2 regions of the Streptomyces sp. NPDC090077 genome follow, and region 2 is predicted to be linked to the other one. Evidence: predicted binding sites of a transcription regulator. Region 2 holds the regulator's gene; the other holds the start of a gene.
What was found. Region 2 encodes HspR, which represses chaperone genes until heat shock. Its sites were predicted from a motif close to TTGAGNNNNNNNNNCTCAA; they were not measured.

Region 1: the regulator HspR is predicted to act here: its motif matches at 5,917-5,935, upstream of lon (endopeptidase La).

Annotation. Positions count from the first base shown of each region.
Region 1 is NZ_JBIVEG010000020.1:30,152-40,862, reverse strand. It holds gene ACIPW5_RS27635 (nitrate- and nitrite sensing domain-containing protein) at 1-1,726, opposite strand, end outside; gene ACIPW5_RS27630 (hypothetical protein) at 2,105-2,878, shown strand; gene ACIPW5_RS27625 (MarR family winged helix-turn-helix transcriptional regulator) at 2,921-3,361, opposite strand; gene lon (endopeptidase La) at 3,498-5,894, opposite strand; gene ACIPW5_RS27615 (RidA family protein) at 6,020-6,412, shown strand; gene ACIPW5_RS27610 (DUF4097 family beta strand repeat-containing protein) at 6,409-7,173, opposite strand; gene ACIPW5_RS27605 (sulfurtransferase) at 7,298-8,134, opposite strand; gene ACIPW5_RS27600 (hypothetical protein) at 8,391-9,791, opposite strand; gene ACIPW5_RS27595 (hypothetical protein) at 9,828-10,415, shown strand; gene ACIPW5_RS27590 (response regulator transcription factor) at 10,522-10,711, shown strand, end outside.
Region 2 is NZ_JBIVEG010000021.1:87,501-98,211, forward strand. It holds gene ACIPW5_RS28600 (glycosyltransferase family 39 protein) at 1-1,100, shown strand, start outside; gene ACIPW5_RS28605 (YbjN domain-containing protein) at 1,141-1,680, opposite strand; gene clpB (ATP-dependent chaperone ClpB) at 1,791-4,376, opposite strand; gene ACIPW5_RS28615 (pyridoxamine 5'-phosphate oxidase family protein) at 4,546-4,950, shown strand; gene ACIPW5_RS28620 (hypothetical protein) at 5,126-5,440, opposite strand; gene ACIPW5_RS28625 (hypothetical protein) at 5,440-5,637, opposite strand; gene ACIPW5_RS28630 (helix-turn-helix transcriptional regulator) at 5,723-6,754, shown strand; gene ACIPW5_RS28635 (heat shock protein transcriptional repressor HspR) at 6,878-7,345, opposite strand; gene dnaJ (molecular chaperone DnaJ) at 7,347-8,522, opposite strand; gene grpE (nucleotide exchange factor GrpE) at 8,562-9,227, opposite strand; gene dnaK (molecular chaperone DnaK) at 9,227-10,711, opposite strand, start outside.

The DNA of each region.
Region 1 (10,711 bases), on a different contig from region 2:
CCTCGGGCGGGGAGAACGTGGTGGCGTTCTCCAGGAGCTCGGCGAGGACGTGCGAGATGTCGTCGGCGGCGTGCCCGGCGACCTGGGTGTAGGAGGGCATGGCGGCGAGGTCGACGCGCTCGTAGCGCTCGATCTCGCTGACGGCGGCCCGCATGACGTCGACCAGGGGGACGGGCAGGCTCTGGCCGTGGCCGTGTTCCTGTCCGGCGAGGACGAGCAGGTTCTCGTTGTGGCGGCGCATGACCGTCGCCAGGTGGTCCAGCTTGAAGAGGGTGGCGAGCCGGTCCGGGTCGCCCTCCTTGGACTCCAGCTCCTCGATGACGGCGAGCTGGCGCTCGACGAGGCCGAGGGTGCGCAGGGAGAGGGAGACGGAGGTCGTCGACATGATGCGGCGGTGCTCTTCGAGCCCGGCGCGCAGCTTGGCGAGTTCGTCCTCCAGGGCCTCGCGGCCGCCGGAGAGGGCTTCGTTGCGGCCGATGAGGCGTCGGCGGTCGGCGTCGAGCCCGGCGAGCTTGGTGTGCAGGCCGACGGTCTGCTCGCGGACGGCGTTGAGGTGGCGCACGACCTCGGCGAACTCGTCGTTGCGGCCGGTGAAGCGGACGGGTTCCTGCGAGCCCTCGGGGGTCGCGAGGCGTTCCGCTCCGCGGCGCAGCACCGAGAGGGGTCTGGTGAGGGAGCGGGCGACGGCCGTGGAGAAGCCGATGACGAAGAGGAAGAGGACGCCGAGTCCGGTGACCATCAGCTCCAGCCGGGTCACGTCGTCGTCGCGCAGCGTGGTGAAGGCGGTGGCACGGTCGCCGGCGAGGGTGGACTCCACCGAGCGCATCCGGTCGATGCGGGCGGTGAGGGTGGTGGCGAGGGCTGCGGCGTCGGTGGCCTTGCGCTCGGCCGGGGTCAGGGTGGACCGCTCGGTGAGGCGCTTGAGCTGGTCGTCGGCGGCCTTGACCTCGGGGCCGGTGACGGTGGCGGCGAGGGTCTGGCGGACGGCGGGACGGGCGGCGCGCGCGAAGTCGTCGAGGGCGGCCTGTTCGCGTACGCGGGAGCGCTGGGCGGCTCCGGTGAGCTCGTCGGCGACGGCGGAGTTCGGGGCCTGGTCGGCGCGGGGGACGGCCAGGGCGGCGAGGAGCAGTCCGCGGGTGGCCGAGGCCTGGTCCACGGCCTGGCCGAGGGGGGCCATGGGCCGGGTGACCGCGAGGGCGGCCTCGGCGCGGGGCGGGGTGAGCTCGGCGAGGCGGTCGCCGGGGGTGAGGAGTTCGGTGAGGAGTCCGGCGTAGGCCTGCTGGGCGGCGAGGGCGGTGCCCTTGCCGTCGACGGCTTCGGCGCGGACGGCCTTGACCTTGCCGAGGGCGCGGGCGAGTTCCGCGTCGGCCTCCGGCTGGAGTTCGGCGATCTGCCGGTCGGTGCGCGCGGTGCGCTCGTCGACGGGTGCCTTGGCGTTGCCGGGCCGGCCCTTGGCCGCGTATTCGACGACGGCGTCGCGCTCGTCGCCGAGGAGGTGGGCCAGCGTCAGGGCGTGCTGGGTCTGCTCCGCCAGGGTGACCAGGCGCTGGGAGTCGTTGAGTTCCCTCGTGGCGGAAACGACGGCGGGGGTGCCTGCCGCGAGGACGGTGAGTCCGGCGACTGCTACTCCGACGACCAGCCTGCTGCGGACGCGTACGCGCCGTCCTGCGTTGGCGGGTGCGTCGGCGCTGGCGGTGCCGTTCTTCCGAGACCGCTTCTTGGACACCGGTGCTCGCAATCCTGTACGTGTGCTCGTGCTCGTCTACTCGTGTGGCCGAGGTAACGGCCGGTCAACAAGTAAACGCCCCCTGCCCCCTCGTACCGCCTCAGACCTTCGCAGTGTGTTGGGAGGAGAGCCGCACATCGCCCACCCGGCCACTCGAAGGAGTGAACATCACGGAGGAGTGGCCGACCAACTCGGGCACCGCGCGCCAGGGGTCCGGCGTGGACGGGCGGTTGAAAGAACGCGGCGGGCTTTGGCAGTATGCCCGCCCACGTTTCGCGGGGAGCGGGTGTGCGGGGCTCCGGGCGGCCGGCTCCGCCCCTCCCGGCATTGGTATGGACCTTCCGGCCCCCAGGGGGCCCCGGCGGGCAGAATGTCCGCATGCGCATCGACCTGGCCTCCGAACCCGGCAACCCGGAACACCCCAACCAGGACTGGGTGTCGGCGTCGGCACCTGCATCGGGAGGCGGCGTCGTGGTCGTCCTGGACGGGGTGACCCCGCCGCGCGGGGACGACGGGTGCGTGCACGGAGTGCCCTGGTTCTCCACCCGGCTCGGCGGCCGATTGACCGAACTGTCCGGATCGCGGCGGGACATGCCCCTGGAGGGGGTCCTGGCCCGGGCCATCGCGGACACCGCCGACGCCCACCGCGAAACCTGTGACCTTTCTCACGTCCGCACCCCGCAGGCGACGGTGGTCGTGGTCCGGTGGGACACGGCGTACGTGGAGCACCTCGTGCTCTCGGACTCCGTACTCCTGCTCCGCGCCCCCGGCGGCGCGGTCACACCGGTGCTGGACGACCGGCTGGACCGGGTCCCGGACGCGGTGCGCGGCTCGGTGGCGGCGACCGACGCGCTGCGCAACGCCGAGGGGGGCTTCTTCACGGCGGCCGCGGATCCGGCGGTGGCGGCCCGGGCCGTCACCGGGCGCACCCCCCGCTCCGAGGTGCTGGCGGTGGCCGCGCTCACGGACGGGGCGAGCCGCTGGACGGACACGTTCGGGGAGGGCGACTGGGCGGCCTGCCTGGACGTGCTGCGCAAGGAGGGCGCGCAGGGGCTGATCGGGCGGGTCCGGGCCGTGGAGTCGGATCCGCTGCGCCCGCCCGCCCGGCACAAGCGGCACGACGACGCCTCGGCGGTCTACGCGGAGCTCTGAGCCCCGCTCGGCCGCTCCCGCCCGCCCACCGCTCCCGGCCGCCTACTCCTCGCCGGAGTTGAGCTGGTTGAGCAGCCGGGCCAGTTCCGCGACCTCGCCGCGGTCCCAGTCGGCCAGCTTGCGCATGTACTGCTCGCGCCGGGCCCCCCGTACGCGCAGGAACCGCTCCCGGCCCTCCTCGGTGAGGCCGACGAGGAAGGCGCGGCCGTCGGCGGGGTCCGGCTCGCGGGCCACCAGGCCGAGTACCTCCAGGGCGCGCAGCTGCCGGCTCATGGTGGCCTTGCCGACGCCGAAGTAGGCGGCCAGCTCGGTGGCCCGCTGGCGGCCGGCGGCCTCCAGCCGGACCAGCAGCCCGTACGCGGCCGGCTCCAGCTCGGGGTGCAGGGCGCGGGCCATTTCCCCGGAGGAGGCCCGGGCGCGCCGCAGGAAGACGGACAGCTCCCGCTCCAGGGCGAGGAACTCCTGGTCTTCGCTGCCGTGCACGTGCCGCTCCCATCCGTGGCGGGGCACTCCGTGGCACCCCTGTTCGGGACCAGTATTTCGCAGCGGACGCGCCGAGGGCCCGGGGCCCCGCCGGTGGGGGTACCCGGGCCCTCGGCCCCTCGGCGCGCCTTCCGGATCAGGCGGCCTTGGTGAAGGAGACCACCGCCGGGGCGAGGGCGAGCTCCAGCACCTGGCGCACGTCGGTCACCGGGTGCACCTCCAGTCCCTCCAGCACCTCGCTCGGGACGTCGTCCAGGTCGGCCTCGTTCCGCTTGGGGATGATCACGGTGGTCAGCCCGGCCCGGTGCGCGGCGAGCAGCTTCTGCTTGACCCCGCCGATCGGGAGGACCCGCCCGGTGAGCGAGACCTCGCCGGTCATGGCCACGTCCGTGCGGACCTGGCGGCCGGAGAGCAGGGACGCCAGCGCGGTGGTCATGGTGATGCCCGCGCTCGGACCGTCCTTGGGGACCGCGCCCGCCGGGAAGTGGATGTGCACGCCCCGGTCCTTCAGGTCGGCGACCGGCAGCTCCAGCTCCGCGCCGTGCGAGCGCAGGAAGCTGAGGGCGATCTGCGCCGACTCCTTCATGACGTCGCCCAGCTGGCCCGTGAGGGTGAGCCCGGCGGCGCCGGTCTCCGGGTCGGCGAGGGAGGCCTCGACGAACAGGACGTCGCCGCCGGCCCCGGTCACGGCGAGGCCGGTGGCCACGCCGGGCACCGCGGTGCGCCGCTCCGCAGGGTCCTGGGCGGACTCCGGGACGTGGTGCGGGCGGCCGATCAGGCCGCGGAGCTCACCCGCGCCGATGGCGAAGGGGAACTCCCGCTCGCCCAGTTCGTGCTGGGAGGCCACCTTGCGCAGCAGCCGCGCGATGGACCGCTCCAGGGTGCGCACGCCCGCCTCGCGGGTGTACTCGCCGGCGAGCTTGCGCAGCGCGTCCTCCCCGAGGACCACTTCTCCGGCGGTCAGCCCGGCGCGCTCCAGCTGGCGGGGCAGCAGGTGGTCGCGGGCGATGACGACCTTCTCGTCCTCGGTGTAGCCGTCGAGGCGCACCAGCTCCATGCGGTCGGCGAGGGCCTCGGGGATGGCCTCCAGGACGTTGGCGGTCGCGAGGAAGACCACGTCGCTGAGGTCCAGCTCCACCTCCAGGTAGTGGTCCCGGAAGGTGTGGTTCTGCGCCGGGTCCAGGACCTCCAGCAGGGCGGCCGCCGGATCGCCCCGGAAGTCGGAGCCGACCTTGTCGATCTCGTCGAGGAGCACGACCGGGTTCATGGACCCGGCCTCCTTGATCGCCCGCACGATGCGGCCGGGCAGGGCGCCGACGTAGGTGCGGCGGTGGCCGCGGACCTCGGCCTCGTCCCGGACGCCGCCGAGGGCGACGCGGACGAACTTCCGCCCCATGGCGTGGGCCACGCTCTCGCCGAGCGAGGTCTTGCCGACGCCGGGCGGACCGACGAGCGCCAGGACCGCTCCCCCGCGCCGTCCGCCGACCACGCCCATGCCGCGCTCGCCGCGCCGCTTGCGCACGGCGAGGTACTCGGTGATGCGGTCCTTCACGTCGTTCAGCCCGGCGTGTTCGGCGTCGAGCACCGCCCGGGCGCCCTGGATGTCGTACGCGTCCTCGGTGCGCTCGTTCCAGGGCAGTTCCAGCACGGTGTCCAGCCAGGTGCGGATCCAGGAGCCCTCGGGGCTCTGGTCGCTGGACCGCTCCAGCTTGTCGACCTCCTTGAGCGCGGCCTCCCGCACCTTCTCGGGCAGGTCGGCGGCCTCGACGCGGGCGCGGTAGTCGTCGGACTCCTCGCCCTCCTTCTCCCCGCCCAGCTCGCGCAGCTCCTTGCGGACGGCCTCCAGCTGGCGGCGGAGCAGGAACTCGCGCTGCTGCTTCTCGACGCCGTCCTGGACGTCCTTGGCGATGGACTCGGCGACGTCCTGTTCGGCGAGGTGGTCGGAGAGCGCCTTGACGGCGAGCCGGAGCCGGGCGACCGGGTCGGTCGTCTCCAGCAGCTCCACCTTCTGGGCCGTGCTCAGGAAGGGCGAGTACCCGGAGTTGTCGGCGAGGGCCGACACCCCCTCGATCTGCTGGACCCGGTCCACGACCTGCCAGGCGCCGCGCTTCTTCAGCCAGCTGGTGGCGAGGGCCTTGTACTCCTTGACGAGCTCGGCGACCGCCCCGGGCAGCGGGTCGGGCACCTTTTCGTCGACGGTCTCCCCCTCGACCCAGAGCGCCGCCCCGGGCCCGGTGGTCCCCGCGCCGATCCGGACGCGGCCGCGGCCGCGGATCAGCGCCCCGGGATCCCCGTCGGAGAGCCGCCCGACCTGCTCGACGGTCCCGAGGACGCCGATCCCGGCGTACTTCCCGTCGACCCGCGGCACGAGCAGCACCCGGGGCTTCCCGCTGCCCACCGCCGCCTGCGCCGCCTCCACGGCTCCGCGCACCTCGGCGTCGGACAGGTCCAGGGGAACGACCATCCCGGGCAGCACGACCTCGTCGTCGAGCGGCAGTACGGGCAGGGTGAGCGTTACGGACGTCGAAGCCATGATCTTCCCTCCGGCAGTGAAGTTGAGCTATGCCGACTCAATGCTTCTGCGCCCGGCAATGTTCCCCAACACCCGTTCGCCGGGGGCGAACGCCCCCGGCGGGCCCCGGACGGCACCATGGCGGCATGACAGACATACGACGGACCGTCAGCTCGGGCTCGCCCCTGGAACCCCGGATCGGCTTCTCCCGCGCGGTGCGCAAGGGGGCGTACGTGGCCGTCGCCGGCACGGCGCCGATCGGCGACGACGGCTCCACGGTCGGCCCGGGCGACGTCCACGCCCAGACGGTGCGCTGCCTGGACATCGCGCAGCGGGCCCTGGAGGAGGCCGGCGCCTCGCTCGCCGACGTCGTGCGGACCCGGATCATGCTGACCGACATCACCGCCTGGGAGGAGGCCGCCCGGGCCCACGGCGAGCGCTTCGCCGGGATCCGCCCGGTGACGACCTTCGTCGAGGTGTCCCGCTTCATCGACCCGGCCTGGCTGGTGGAGGTGGAGGTCGACGCGGTGGCGGACTAGGAGGCACCGATGCGGATGTCCCCGGAGGTCGTGCGGACCGCGATGCGGGAGGTCGCGCCGGGGGCGTCCCCGAGGGTGACGTCCCGTTCGCCCGAGGCGGTGTCGGCGGACACCCGGTACGGGGCCTGCGGCGCCCGCAGGGTGACGTCGCCCGAGCTGGTGGTGACGGACACCGAGGCCGGGGCCTTCGCGAAGCCGACCGTGGAGTCCCCCGAGCTGCTGCGGAACTCGAACTCGGCACCGGCCAGATCGGCGGCCCGCAGGTCCCCGGAGGAGGTGCGCACCTTCAGCGGGCCCGTGATCCGCTCGGCCCGGACGTCGCCGGACGAGGAGTCCAGCTCGGCGGAGGCCACGCCCGTCACCGTGATGTCACCGCTGCTGCTGCCGATCTTGAGCCGCACCGAGGCCGGCACCTCCAGCCGGTAGTCCACCCAGCAGGAGTCCCCGTCGCCCCCGCAGCCGTCGGTGAAGCCCAGCACCCCGCCCGAGACCCGCTGCCCGGGCACGGGCGCGGTGTCACCCCGGTAGTGCGCGACGCGGCGCACGGTCACCCCGGGGCCGCTTCCCGGCGTGACCTCGACGGAACCCCGCCGGAGGCCCGTCAGCTCCACCGCCGTGACCGCATCGGTGACCGTGGCCTCGTCGGCGGCGGTCTTCAGCCGGGCCTCCTCCACGAAGGAGCAGCCCGACAGGAGCAGGGCGGCGGCAGCGGCGGTGGCAGCGGCGGCGAGAGCGGTGCGGGAGAAGGTGTGGAGTGCCATGCCGACGAGTCTGCCCAGCGGGAGGCCCGCCCGCGCTGGTGCAGGTATCCGTACCGGGGGTGGTGCTAGCCCCACCCCTCAGGGCCCCGCGACCTCAGGGTCCGCGGCCTCAGGGCCCGCGACCTCAGGGCCCCGTCACCACCGGCCGCAGCTCCGAGGGCAGGCCCCACTCGCTCCACGAGCCGTCGTACACCGCGGTCTCCCCGTACCCCGCGAGGGTCGCCCCCAGTGCGAGCACGCAGGCCGTGACGCCCGAACCGCAGCTGAAGTAGAGCCGCTCCCGCTCCCCGGCCAACGCCCCGAACGCCTCGCGGAGTTCCCCGGCGGGACGCATCAGGCCGCCCGGCCCCTGGAGCTCGCCGAACGGCAGGTTCAGCGCGCCCGGCATGTGCCCGCCCCGCAGCCCCGGCCGCGGCTCGGGGGCGGTACCGGCGAAGCGCTCGCGGGTCCGGGCGTCGAACACCGCCGCGGCCGGGTCGGCGAGTGCCCCGGCAACGGCGCCGGCGTCCACCAGCAGCCCGGGCCGGGGCCGCGCGGTGAAGGAGCCGCGCGGCCCCGCGTACGCCGCCGCCTCCGCCTCGACGGGCAGCCCGGCGGCCTCCCACGCGGGCAGCCCCCCGTCCAGCACGGCCGCCCGGTCGAAGCCCATCGCGCGCAGCATCCACCAGGCGCGGGCACTGGAGTAGATCCCGGCGCCGTCGTACACGACCACGGCATCGGCGTCGCCGACCCCGAGCCCCCGCACGGCCTCGGCGAAGTCCTCCGCGGAGGGCATGGTGTGCGGGGCCGCCGCCGCGTGGTCGGAAAGGGCGCCGTCCAGGTCGAAGGGCCGCGCACCGGGGATCCGCACGGGTGCCCCGCGGTGCGCCCCGACGGAAGCGTCGAACACCACGACGTCCCCGAGGTGTTGGGCCAACCAGGCGCTCCCGACCAACGGGCCGGGTATCTCGGGTACGGGCATGCGGGGCCTCCGGAAGCGGCATCGGACACGGTCTGCGGCCCATCCTGACCCATCCGCGGGCGGGAGGGGCCGTGCGGGCGAGGCGGGGCCGCGGTGGCGGTGGCCCCCGGACCGGATCAGGGAGGCGGGTGGGCAACCGCCGCCCGGCGGACGGGGGTCGGGGGTCGGGGGTCGGGGGTCGGGGGTCGGGGGTCGGGGGTCGGGGGTCGGGGGTCGGGGGTCGGGGGGAGATGGTGGGCCCGGGGCGCGAGCCCCCTCACCCGCACCCGCCCCGCCGTGCGTACACCGCCACCTGCGCACCGTGGACCGGGGTCAGGGAGCAGAGGTCGAAGCCGGCCGTCAGCGCCTCGCGCTTCGCCGCCTCGGCCGGGTGGGCGTCGAGGGGCTGGTCCGGGGGGTCCAGCAGGGCGATGACCCTCGGGGAGGCCAGGACCGCCGCCCGGACGGCCTCCGGCGGCAGTTCCGTACCGTGGAGGGTGCGGGAGGCGGCCGGGCTGCGGGACAGGGCCACGTCGCGGAGGGTGCCGTACACCCCGGGCGAGGACAGCAGCCACTCCCGTCGCCGTGACGGCATGAACAGCACCGCGTCCCCCGGCCGGGCCCGCTCCCGCACCGCCGCGGCGACCGCGAGGGCGTCGTCCTTGCGCGCCTCCGGGGTCCGCAGCCACGCCGACCACACCCCGAGCGGCACCAGCAGCAGCCCCACCAGCACCACCGCCCACGCCGGCCTCGGCCGCACCAGCCGTCCCCGCACCCCCACCAGGACCGCGAGGCCCGCCAGGGCGTAGAGGACGTACCGGTCGACGTACAGCGGGTGCACCAGGGAGACCGCCATCAGCACCCCGGGCGGCAGCAGCGCCAGCGGTACGGCGACCCGTACGGCCTCGCTCCCGGGGATCCCCCGCGCCAGGAGCAGCACCGCCGCCGTGAGCACCCCGTACGCGGCCCAGTCCTGCCACGAGGGCCGCCCCAGCCACCCCAGCTGCGCCGGGGCCTGTCGTGCGCTGACGAGGGCCAGCGGGAGCAGCCCCGCGAGGACGGCCCCCGCAGCCCACCGCCAGCCCCGTGCCCGCCGGGCGGTGAACGCGTGCGCGGGCAGGGCCAGTACGGCGAACTCGTGGAGCCAGCAGCCCAGCAGGAGCACCACCGCGTAGGCCGCCCACCGCTCGCGCAGCATCAGGTACGTCGCCCAGACCACGGCCGCCGCGACCAGGGCGTACGAGCGCCCCTCCTGCGCGTACGCCTGTACCGGCGGCAGTACGGCGTACGCGGTGCCGGCGATCAGTGCGGCCCGTTCCCCCGCCAGCCGGTGGGCCACCGCGGCCACTCCGGCGGCGGCGAGGGCCGTGCCGGCCACGGACGGCAGCCGCAGGGCCCACGGGCCGCCGTCCCACAGGGCGAAGACCCCGTGCATCAGCAGGTAGTGGAGGCCGTGCACCGCGTCGACCTGCCCGAGCAGGTCCCAGAGCCCGCCGAGGGGGCGGTGGGCCACCTGCCAGGTGGTGGACTCGTCGCGCCACATGCTGCCGCCGCCCGCGCCGCGCGGCAGCCCCCACAGCCCGAGGAGCACGGCGGTCAGCGGAGGGAGCGCGCGCCAGGGGGTGATGCGGCGGATGGCGGCCTCCGGGTGCTTTCGGTTGCGGGGCGGGAACTCCATACTCGGTGTTCGGTCGGAGTACCTGCGGAGGTGGGTGTGCGAGCGATCCGAGCGGCCGGGGCCGCGACGGTGGTGCTGTGGGGCGCGGTGCTGGTCCTGGCGGGCTGCGGCGGCGGGTCCGGCGGTCCCCCGGAGGCGACGGCGGCCCCGACGACGGCGGCCCCGACGGTGACGGCGCCCCCGCCCGGGAGCGCGCCGGCGGCCACCCCCACCGCCGCCCCCACCCCCACCACCGCCCCCACGGCGGCGCCCTCCCCCACTTCGGCGGCAACCGTGCCCGCCGGGCAGACCCTCGTCCGCGTGACCCGCAGCGGGGGGTTCGCGGGCCAGACCCGGACGGTCCTCGTCAAGGGCGACGGCTCCTGGGCGCTCCTGGACGGCAAGGCCCGCGAGATCCGCTCCGGGCGGCTGGAGCCGGCCCGGCTGGAGGCCCTGCGCACCGCGCTGCGGGAGGCGGACTTCGCGCACCTGCCCCGGGTGGCGACGGCCGATCCGCCGGTCTACGACGGGTTCACGTACGCCTTCGTGCACGGCGGTTTCGAGGTCGCGGCGGACCAGACGGAGCTGGCTCCGGGGCTCCGGAAGGTGCTGGACGCGCTGCCGGGGTTCGACGCGGCGGGATGAATCTCTGATTCCGGATGGCCCCGGCTCCTGTCCGAACCCCGCATGGCCGCAGGCCGGTGGCTCCTCTACGCTGCACCCCATCACGCGGGATCTTCAGGGGCGGGACATGGAACAGACACACACCACCCACAGCGTCGCCGCGGCCACTCCAGGTGCCCAGCGGCGCGTGCTCGTGGTCGAGGACGACCGCACGATCGCCGACGCCATCGCGGCCCGGCTGCGGGCCGAGGGCTTCCAGGTGCAGACGGCGTACGACGGGCCTGCCGCCGTCGCGGCCGCCGAGAGCTGGCAGCCGG
Region 2 (10,711 bases):
GACGGGGGACGGCCTGGTCGGCCGGGCTCGCGCTCGGGGTGTTCGCCGCCGTGCGCGGGGCGGGGGTGCTGGTCATCGCCCTCGGCGCCTGGTGGGCCGGCCGGAACCCGGTCAAGGTGCTCGGCGGCTCCTGGGACTCCTTCTGGTATCTCTCCATCGCCGCCGACGGCTACGGCCGCACCCACATGTGGCCCGCCTCCGACTCCATCCAGAGCGACTACGCCTTCTTCCCGCTGTACCCGCTGCTGGTGGACCTCACCGGCGGCGGCCCCGTCGCCGGGCTCGTGGTGTCCTGGACGGCCGCGGCCGCCGCCGCCGTCGGGGTGTACCGCATCGGGGAGCTGCTGCTGGGGGCGCGGGCCGGGGTGCTGCTCGTCGCGCTGTGGGCCTCGCTGCCGCACGCGGTGGTGCTGAGCCTCGCCTACACCGAGCCCCTGCTGTGTGCGCTGGCCGCCTGGTCGCTGTACGCGCTGCTGCGGGAGCGCTGGATGGCGGCGGCCGTCCTGGCCGCGCTCGCCGGGCTGACCCGCCCCACCGGGATCGCCGTCGCCGCCGCCGTGACCGTCCTGGCCCTGCGGGAGCTGGTGGTCCGGCAGGGCCGCGCGCCCGAGGTGTGGGCGGCCGGGCTGCTGGCGCCAGCGGGCTGGGCCTCGTACGTCGTGGCCGTCGGGGCGCACCGCCACGACCCCCTCGGCTACTTCACCGTCCAGCGGCAGTGGGGCTCGCGCTTCGACTTCGGCGGCGGGACGCTGGAGACGGTCTGGAAGGTCCTCTCCGGCGGGCCCGTGACGATCCCGGTCGGGGTGACGCTGGCCGTGCTCGCCGCCGCCGGGCTGCTCGCGGTGCTGGCCGTACTGGACCGGACGCCGCTGCCGCTGCTCGTGTACGCCGGGACACTGCTGGTGATCACCTTCGGCGGGGCGGGCTACTTCGAGTCGAAGCCGCGCTTCCTGCTGCCCGCGTTCCCGCTGCTGCTGCCGGTGGCGGCCGCCATGGCGAGAGCCCGGCCGCGTACGGCGATCGCGGTGACCGCCGGCCTGGCCGGGCTCTCGTACGGCTACGGGGCGTACCTGCTGCTGATGGCGAAGGTGCCCCTGTAGGCCGTGTGGACCCCGTGGGGCCCGGAGGGAGGGGGGACGGCTACTCGCCGTCCTCCTCCTTCTTCTCGTCGCCCTCGGCGGAGTCGACGTCCTTCTCCAGGCCGAGCTGCTCCAGCAGCCACTTGTCGAACTCGATCGACGCGCGGACCCAGCTGACCGTGGAGGACACGAAGTGCTCCAGGCTGACGCCCGTGCCGATCAGCATCTGCGCCTCGCCGATCAGGCGGACGGAGCCGTCGTCGTGCGTGTGGCTGTAGACCTTCGGCCACAGGGTGCGGCGGTTCCAGTCGTCGATCGACTCCAGCAGCTGCGGCTTGTCGTCGAGGGCGTGGGGGCGGTCGTAGAAGGTCCGCACGGAGAAGACCTGCTGCTCGCCCTCGCCGCGGAACATGAAGTAGGTGCGGAAGTCCTCCCACGGCGCCGCGAGGTCACCCTCGTCGTCGACGACGTACTTCAGCTCCATCTGCTCCAGGAGCTGCTTCACCAGGTCCTGGTCGGGGACGACGGGGCCCGCCGGTCCTTGGCCTTGCGGTTCGGGCTGACCCCCGAAGTTCGGAATCGAGGCCGGGTCGATGCTCACCGTGTACTTCCCTTCGTGCGGATACCGCCATCCTCCCCCATCGCGCCCACCCCGTGTCCAGCCCCGGACCGGCGATCCGCTCCGGGCGGACACGGGGGGCCGCGCGGCCCTTACAGGGCGCGGCCGACCAGCAGGTCCTCGCCCGCCACGTCGACGCGTACGGTGTCCCCGTCGCGGACCTCGCCGGAGAGGATCTCCTTGGCCAGGCGGTCGCCCACGGCCGTCTGGATCAGACGGCGCAGGGGCCGGGCACCGTAGGCCGGGTCGTTGCCCTTGTCCGCCAGCCAGGCCAGGGCCGCGGGGGTGACGTCCAGGGCGAGCCTGCGGTCGGCGAGGCGCTTGGCGAGCCGGGCGATCTGGAGCTCGGCGATGTGCGCCAGCTCGTCGCGGGTCAGTGCGGAGAAGACCACGAGGTCGTCGAGGCGGTTGAGGAACTCGGGCTTGAAGCTCGCCCGGACCACGTCCAGGACCTTGGCCTTCTTGTCCTCGTCCGAGGTGACCGGGTCGACCAGGAACTGGCTGCCCAGGTTCGAGGTGAGGATCAGGATGGTGTTGCGGAAGTCCACCGTCCGGCCCTGGCCGTCGGTGAGGCGGCCGTCGTCGAGGACCTGGAGCAGGATGTCGAAGACCTCCGGGTGGGCCTTCTCGACCTCGTCCAGCAGCACCACGCTGTACGGGCGGCGGCGGACGGCCTCGGTGAGCTGGCCGCCCTCCTCGTAGCCCACGTAGCCGGGAGGGGCGCCGACGAGCCGGGCCACGCTGTGCTTCTCGGAGTACTCGGACATGTCGATGCGGACCATGGCCCGCTCGTCGTCGAAGAGGAAGTCCGCGAGGGCCTTGGCCAGCTCCGTCTTGCCCACGCCCGTCGGGCCCAGGAAGAGGAACGAGCCGGTGGGGCGGTCCGGGTCGGCGATGCCGGCGCGGGTGCGGCGCACGGCGTCCGCCACGGCCCGTACGGCCTCGCCCTGGCCGATCAGGCGGCGGCCCAGCTCCTCCTCCATGCGCAGCAGCTTCTGGGTCTCCCCTTCGAGGAGCCGGCCGGCCGGGATCCCGGTCCAGGCGCCGACCACGTCGGCGATGTCGTCGGGTCCGACCTCGTCCTTGACCATGGTGCCCTTGGACGCCTCCGCCTCGGCCTCGGTGGCCTCCGCCAGCTCGCGCTCCAGCTGCGGGATCTCCCCGTAGAGCAGCTTGGAGGCGGTGTCGAAGTCGCCGTCGCGCTGGGCGCGCTCGGCCTGGCCGCGCAGGTCGTCCAGGCGCTCCTTGAGCTCGCCGACGCGGTTGAGGGACTGCTTCTCCTTCTCCCAGCGCGCGGTGAGGCCGCGCAGCTCCTCCTCGCGGTCCGCGAGGTCCTTGCGGATCTTGTCGAGGCGTTCGATCGAGGCCGGGTCGGACTCGTTCTTCAGCGCCAGCTCCTCCATCCGCATCCGGTCCACGGAGCGCTGGAGCTCGTCGATCTCCACGGGCGAGGAGTCGATCTCCATGCGGAGCCGGGAGGCCGCCTCGTCGACGAGGTCGATGGCCTTGTCGGGCAGGAAGCGGGAGGTGATGTAGCGGTCGGAGAGGGTGGCGGCGGCGACGAGGGCGCTGTCGTTGATGACCACCTTGTGGTGGGCCTCGTAGCGGCCCTTGAGCCCGCGCAGGATCGCGATGGTGTCCTCGACGGTGGGCTCGGCGACCAGCACCTGCTGGAAGCGGCGCTCCAGGGCCGGGTCCTTCTCGATCCGCTCGCGGTACTCGTCCAGGGTGGTGGCGCCGACCATGCGCAGCTCGCCGCGGGCCAGCATGGGCTTGAGCATGTTGCCCGCGTCCATGGCGGAGTCCCCGCCGGCCCCGGCACCGACGACGGTGTGGAGCTCGTCGATGAAGGTGATGATCTGGCCCTCGCTCGACTTGATCTCGGCGAGGACGGTCTTCAGGCGCTCCTCGAACTCGCCGCGGTACTTGGCGCCGGCCACCATCGCGCCGAGGTCGAGGGAGACGAGCCGCTTGCCCTTGAGGGACTCGGGGACGTCGCCCTTGACGATGCGCTGGGCCAGGCCCTCGACGACGGCGGTCTTGCCGACGCCGGGCTCGCCGATCAGCACCGGGTTGTTCTTGGTGCGCCGGGAGAGGACCTGGACGACGCGCCGGATCTCGTGGTCGCGGCCGATGACGGGGTCGAGCTTGCCGTCGCGGGCGGCGGCGGTGAAATCGGTGCCGAACTTCTCCAGGGCCTTGTACTGGCCCTCGGGGTCGGGGGTGGTCACCCGCCGTGCTCCTCGTGCGTTCTGGAAGGCGTCCAGCAGCTTCTTCGCCGTGGCGCCCTGGGCGGAAAGGACCTCACCGGCCGGTCCGCCCTTGGCGGCGACGGCGATGAGGAGGTGTTCGGTGGAGAGGTACTCGTCGCCGAGGCGGCCGGCCTCGGCGTCGGCCTCGGCCAGTACGGCGAGCAGGTCGCGGCTGGGCTGCGGGGGCGCGACGGTGGAGCCGGTGACGCTGGGCAGGGCGGCGAGCAGGCGCTCGGCCCCGGCGCGGACGGCGGCCTGGTCGGCGTCGGTGGCGACCAGCAGGTCGACGACGTTCTCGTTGTCCTCGCCGGCGAGCAGCGCCAGCAGGAGGTGTGCGGGGGTCAGGTCGGCGTGGCCGTCCTTGACGGCCCTGCTCGTGGCCGCGTTCAGGGCGTCACGGCTCTTGTTGGTCAGCTCGGCGTCCACTCTCGGTTTCTCCTCTCCGGCGGGCGTACGAGACGCGTCGCACCCGGCGGGCCGCGTGCGTACTCTGACAGATTCAGCATCTGCAAAGTTGAGTCTATTCCACTCAAGGCGGCTTTCGCGGCCATTCCGCCGCCGGATCCCGCGGATGCCCGGGCGTACGCTTCGGCCCATGTCCCATGACGTACTCAACCCGACGCCCGAGTACCTCGCCTTCTGGCGGGAGCGGCACGTCTGCACCCTGACCACCCCGCGCCCGGACGGCACGCCGCACGTGGTGCCCGTGGGCGTCACCTACGACCCTGAGGCCGGGCTGGCACGGGTGATCAGCAACAAGCACAGCAAGAAGGTCCGCAACGTCCTGGCGGCGGCCGGCGGCGGCGCCCGGGTCGCGGTCTGCCAGATGGAGGGCAGGCGCTGGGCCACCCTGGAGGGGCGCGCGGTGGTCCGTACGGACGAGGCCTCGGTCGCCGAGGCCGTGGCGCGCTACGCGGAGCGGTACGGGCGGACGCCCTCGCCCAACCCGGACCGGGTGGTCCTGGAGATCACCCTCGACCGGGCCATGGGCCGGGCCTGAGCCCCGGGGGCGGACCCGGAGCGGCCTGCGGGCACTCCCCGGCGGACGCCGGGACGATTGTCCGGTTCAACCACTGGACGCGGACATCACAACGGCGCCATCGTGGTCAGGTCCACGATGGCGCCGTTGTGTGGGGGTAGCACCTGGAGCGATCTGCAACGACGGGGGAATCGCCTCAGGCACTGCGGGGGGTGGCGGTGGTGATATCGGGTTCGAAGAGCTGGTGGTCACGCTGGTCCAGGTTGACGAAGACCATGCCGTACCGGACCTCGCAGCGGACGGGCTGCGGTGCGCCCCGGGGGCGGCGCAGACAGCGGTAGGCGCGGACGTCTTCGTCCTCCTCGCGCACGACGACGATCGGCTGGCCGAAAAGAGTGACCATCAACGAGTCGCCGGCGTAGGGAATCGCCGTGGCGAGGTCGATGAACTGCCACCCGGAGCGGTACGCGGATGCCATTTCGCGACGGAAGTCGCGGTCGTCGGGGGTCATCAGGAGACCTGCGCAGGCGTGCTGTTCCAGCCGAAATCGCCCTCGACCGTCGCCGCGGCCGACGAGACCGGAGCGGCCTGAGAGCTTCCCGCGTCCCCGTCGGCGGCTATGGCCGCCCCAAAGACCGCAACGGCGGAGAAAACAACGGCAAGCGCCGAGCGAAGCATTCTCTTATACATGGTCGGCTTCGTCCTCACTTGATGGAATCCTCTCCCCCGCACTGTCAGACGATGGCTCATTCAGGCACGTCAGTGCCACAGGGACGATGCATCATGTTCTTACATGTTCAGGACCCTGGGGGGTGGAGATTTGCCCAAGAGCGACATAAACCCGACACATCGCCACCCCGTCACGGAGATGTGCACCGAGGGAGCGCGACTGTACGCCGCCGCCCTGAGCACCGGCCGCGTCGCGCGGGGCGAGGTCAAGAACGCGCCCTGCCTGCTCGAATTCGCACTGCTGCGACCCGACCCTGATGACGCCAACCAGCTGCGCGCGGTTGCTCCGTCCGTCGCCCTGGCCCAGCGGCTGCATCCGCTCGAACGCGAGATCCAGGAGCGCCGGCGCACCGCCGTGGACCTCACCGACGCATTCGAGCCGTTCCTGACCATCAGCGCCCAAAGCCCCGCCAACACCCACGCCATCACGGTCCTGGAGGGGTTCGACCAGATCAACGCCGCCATCGACCTGGCCACCTCCGAGTGCCACACGGAGGCCCTGACCATCCAGCCCGGCGGCGCCCGGCCGACGTTCGTCCTCAGCGAGTCGCTGGAGCGCGCCACTCCGATGATCGACCGCGGGGTGAGCATCCGGACGCTCTACCAGCACACCGTGCGGCACAGCCAGGGCACGCTCGCCTACGTGGACCGGATCTCCGCGGGGAAGGTGGAGATCCGCACGCTGGAGGAGCTGATAGAGCGTCTCATGATCTTCGACCGGACGGTGGCCTTCATCCCCGCCAGCGATGACCGGAAGGTGGCCCTGGAGCTGCGACATCCGGGTCTCGTGGACTACCTCATCAAGGTTTTCGAACAACTCTGGCGCAGGGGCGTCCCGTTGGGCGACGAGATCACCTACACGCACCACCCGGATGGTATCTCCGGAGTGCAGCGTTCCATCGCACAGCTGCTGATCGAGGGCCACGTGGACGAGGCGATCGCCCGCCGGCTGGGAATGAACGTACGTACCTGCCGCGCGCACATCGCGAAGCTGGCCGCGGCGCTCGGCAGCGGCAGCCGGGCCCAGCTCGGCTACCTCATCGCCCAGTCCGGGATCCTGCACGGCTCGGGCCCGGCGCAGCTCCCCGAGGCCTGACGGGGCCCGCGGGTGGCCGCGGGGAGCCGCGGGACGCCCCGGACGCGCACAAGGCCCCGTGGGGCCCCTCCTCGTACGGGAGGGGCCCCACGGGGCCTTCGCCTTCGCTGCGCGGCGCGCGGGTCAGTCGCCCGGACGCCGGGTGGGGCGCCAGACGACCAGTGCGCTGCCCGGCACCGGCGGCTGGTACGGAACCAGGTCGCGGCGGTACGAGGCGTGCACCTGGGCCTCGCGGGCCTGGAGGGCGGCGGCCGCTCCGTCCACGGCGGCGGACAGCTCGGCCACGCGCTGCTGGAGCGCGGCCACCTGGTTCTCCAGTTCGATGATCCGCTTGATCCCGGCCAGGTTGATGCCCTCGTCCTGGGACAGCTGCTGCACCGTGCGGAGCAGCTCGATGTCCCTGGCCGAATAGCGCCGGCCGCGGCCGGCCGTGCGGTCCGGGGAGACCAGGCCGAGACGGTCGTACTGGCGCAGGGTCTGCGGATGCAGGCCCGAGAGCTGGGCGGCCACCGAGATCACGTAGACCGGGGTCTCGTCGGTGAGCTGGTACGCCCCCTCGCCGAAGCGGGGCTGTCGTCGGCGGCCGTCCATGTCATGCTCCCTTCGCGGACTCGAACAGGAGGGCGCGCGGGTCCTCGGACCCGGTCGCGTCCCGGTACATCTCCAGGGCCTCGCGGGCCTTGTCGGACAGCTCCGCCGGAACCGCGACCTCCACCGTGACGAGCAGGTCGCCGCGGGTGCCGTCCTTGCGGACCGCCCCCTTGCCGCGGGCCCGCATGGTGCGGCCGCCGGGGGTGCCCGGGGGGAGCTTCAGGGTGACCGGGGGGCCGCCCAGGGTCGGCACCTTGATGTCGGCGCCCAGGACGGCCTCGGCGAAGGTCACCGGGACCGTCACCGTGAGGTTGTCGCCCTTGCGGCCGAACACCGGGTGGGTGCCCACGTGCACGACCACGTACAGGTCGCCCGCCGGGCCGCCGCGCTCGCCCGGGGCGCCCTTGCCGCGCAGCCGGATCCGCTGGCCGTCGGAGACGCCCGCCGGGATCCGGACCTGCATGGTGCGGGAGGACTTGGCCCGCCCGCTGCCCTTGCAGACCTCGCAGGGGTTCTCCGCGATCAGGCCGCGGCCCTTGCAGTCCGCGCAGGGGTCGGTCAGCGAGAAGCCGCCGCCGCTGCCCCGGGAGACCTGGCCGGTGCCGACGCAGGTCGGGCACACCCGGGGGGTGCCGTTCGTGTCGCCGGTGCCCGAACAGGCCTTGCAGGGGGCCTGCGAGGACATCCGCAGCGGCACCGTCGCGCCGTCCACGGCCTCCGTGAAGGAGAGCGTGACCTCCGACTCGACGTCCTGGCCGCGGCGCGGCTGGGTGCGGGTGCCCGCACCGGGGCCGGCGCCGCGGTTGAACAGGCCGCCGAAGACGTCGCCCAGGCCGCCGCCGAAGCCGCCCTGGCCGCCCTGCTGCGTACCGCCGAACAGGTCGCCCAGGTCGAAGTTGAACGATCCGCCGCCGCCCGGACCGGGGCGGAAGCCACCGTTCCCGAACAGCGCGCGGGCCTCGTCGTACTCCTTGCGCTTCTTGGCGTCGCCGAGGACGTCGTTCGCCTCGGAGATCTCCTTGAAGCGCTCCTCGGCCGAGGCGTCGCCCTTGTTGGCGTCCGGGTGGAACTCGCGGGCGAGCTTCCGGTACGCCTTCTTGATCTCGGCCTCGGTGGCGTCCTTCGGGACACCGAGGACCTTGTAGTAGTCCTTCTCGACGAAGTCCTTCGTGCTCATCCCCGGTGTCCCTCCTCTCGGATCCCTACATGGTGTGCGTCAGCCCTTGTCGGGGGCATCCGTGTCCTTGTCGGACGGCGTGTCGCCGTCACCGGACTCGGACTTCGCGGCGGGCGCCGCGCCCGGCTGGGGCTCGGCCACCGCGACCCGCGCGGGGCGGATCGTGCGCTCGCCGATCCGGTACCCCGGCTGCAGGATCGCCACGCAGGTCGTCTCGGTGACGTCCGGCGCGTACGAGTGCATCAGGGCCTCGTGGATCGTCGGGTCGAAGGGCTCGCCCTCCTTGCCGAACTGCTGCAGCCCCATCTTGGCGGCGGCGGTCTCCAGCGACTCGGCGACCGACTTGAAGCCGCCGACCAGCTCGCCGTGCTCCCGCGCCCGGCCGATGTCGTCCAGGGTCGGGAGGAGCTCCGTCAGCAGGCTCGCGACCGCGATCTCCTTGACGGCGACCCGGTCCCGCTCCACGCGGCGACGGTAGTTCTGGTACTCGGCCTGGAGCCGCTGGAGGTCCGCGGTGCGCTCGCCGAGCGCGGTGCGGGCCTGGTCCAGCTGCGCCAGCAGGGCCACATCCTGAGCCGTGTCCCCGGCCGGGGCCGCCTCGTCCTCCTTCTTGGAGGAGTCGGCGGCCTTCGGCTCCGCGTCGTCACTGCCGGCGCCGGTGGGGACTTCAGGCTTCTCGTCGAAACCCGGGGTCTCCTCCGACATCAGGCAGCGCCGCCCTTCGGCTTCTCGTCGTCGACGATCTCGGCGTCGACGACGTCGTCGTCGGCCTTGGCCTGGCCCGCGTCACCCGCGCCGCCGGCGGCCTGGGCGGCCTGGGCGTCGGCGTAGATGGCCTGGCCGAGCTTCTGGCTGACCGCGGCGAGCTTCTCCGTCGCGGTGCGGATCTCGGCGGCGTCGTCGCCCTTGAGCTTGTCCTTCAGCTCGGTGACGGCCGTCTCGACCTCGGTCTTGACCTCGGCCGGGACCTTCTCCGCGTTGTCCGCGAGGAACTTCTCCGTCTGGTAGACGAGCTGCTCGCCCTGGTTGCGGGACTCGGCCGCCTCCTTGCGGCGCAGGTCCTCGTCCGCGTACTGCTCGGCCTCCTGGCGCATGCGGTCGACCTCGTCCTTGCCGAGCGAGGAGCCGCCGGTGACGGTCATCTTCTGCTCCTTGCCCGTGCCAAGGTCCTTGGCCGTGACGTGCATGATGCCGTTCGCGTCGATGTCGAAGGAGACCTCGATCTGCGGGACGCCGCGCGGGGCCGGCGGCAGGCCCGTCAGCTCGAACATGCCGAGCTTCTTGTTGTACGCCGCGATCTCGCGCTCGCCCTGGTAGACCTGGATCTGCACGGACGGCTGGTTGTCCTCGGCCGTCGTGAAGATCTCCGACCGCTTGGTCGGGATGGTCGTGTTGCGCTCGATGAGCTTGGTCATGATGCCGCCCTTGGTCTCGATGCCGAGGGACAGCGGGGTCACGTCGAGGAGCAGGACGTCCTTGACCTCACCCTTGAGGACACCGGCCTGGAGGGTGGCGCCGATGGCGACGACCTCGTCCGGGTTGACGCCCTTGTTGGCGTCCTGACCGCCGGTGAGCTCCTTGACGAGCTCGGCGACGGCCGGCATGCGGGTGGAGCCGCCGACCAGGACCACGTGGTCGATCTCGGACAGCGCGATGCCGGCGTCCTTGATGACGTTGTGGAACGGGGTCTTGCAGCGGTCGAGCAGGTCCGCGGTCAGCTGCTGGAACTGGGCGCGGGTGAGCTTCTCGTCCAGGTGCAGCGGGCCCTCGGCGGAGGCCGTGATGTACGGCAGGTTGATCGAGGTCTCCGTGGAGGAGGACAGCTCGATCTTCGCCTTCTCGGCGGCCTCGCGCAGGCGCTGGAGCGCCATCTTGTCCTTGGACAGGTCGACGCCGTGGCCGTTGGCGAACTGCTTCACCAGGTAGTCGACGACGCGCTGGTCCCAGTCGTCGCCACCGAGGTGGTTGTCACCGTTGGTGGCCTTGACCTCGACGACACCGTCGCCGATCTCCAGGAGCGACACGTCGAAGGTGCCGCCACCGAGGTCGAAGACGAGAATGGTCTGGTCGTCCTTGTCGAGGCCGTACGCCAGGGCGGCGGCGGTCGGCTCGTTGACGATGCGCAGGACGTTCAGACCGGCGATCTCGCCGGCCTCCTTCGTCGCCTGGCGCTCGGAGTCGTTGAAGTA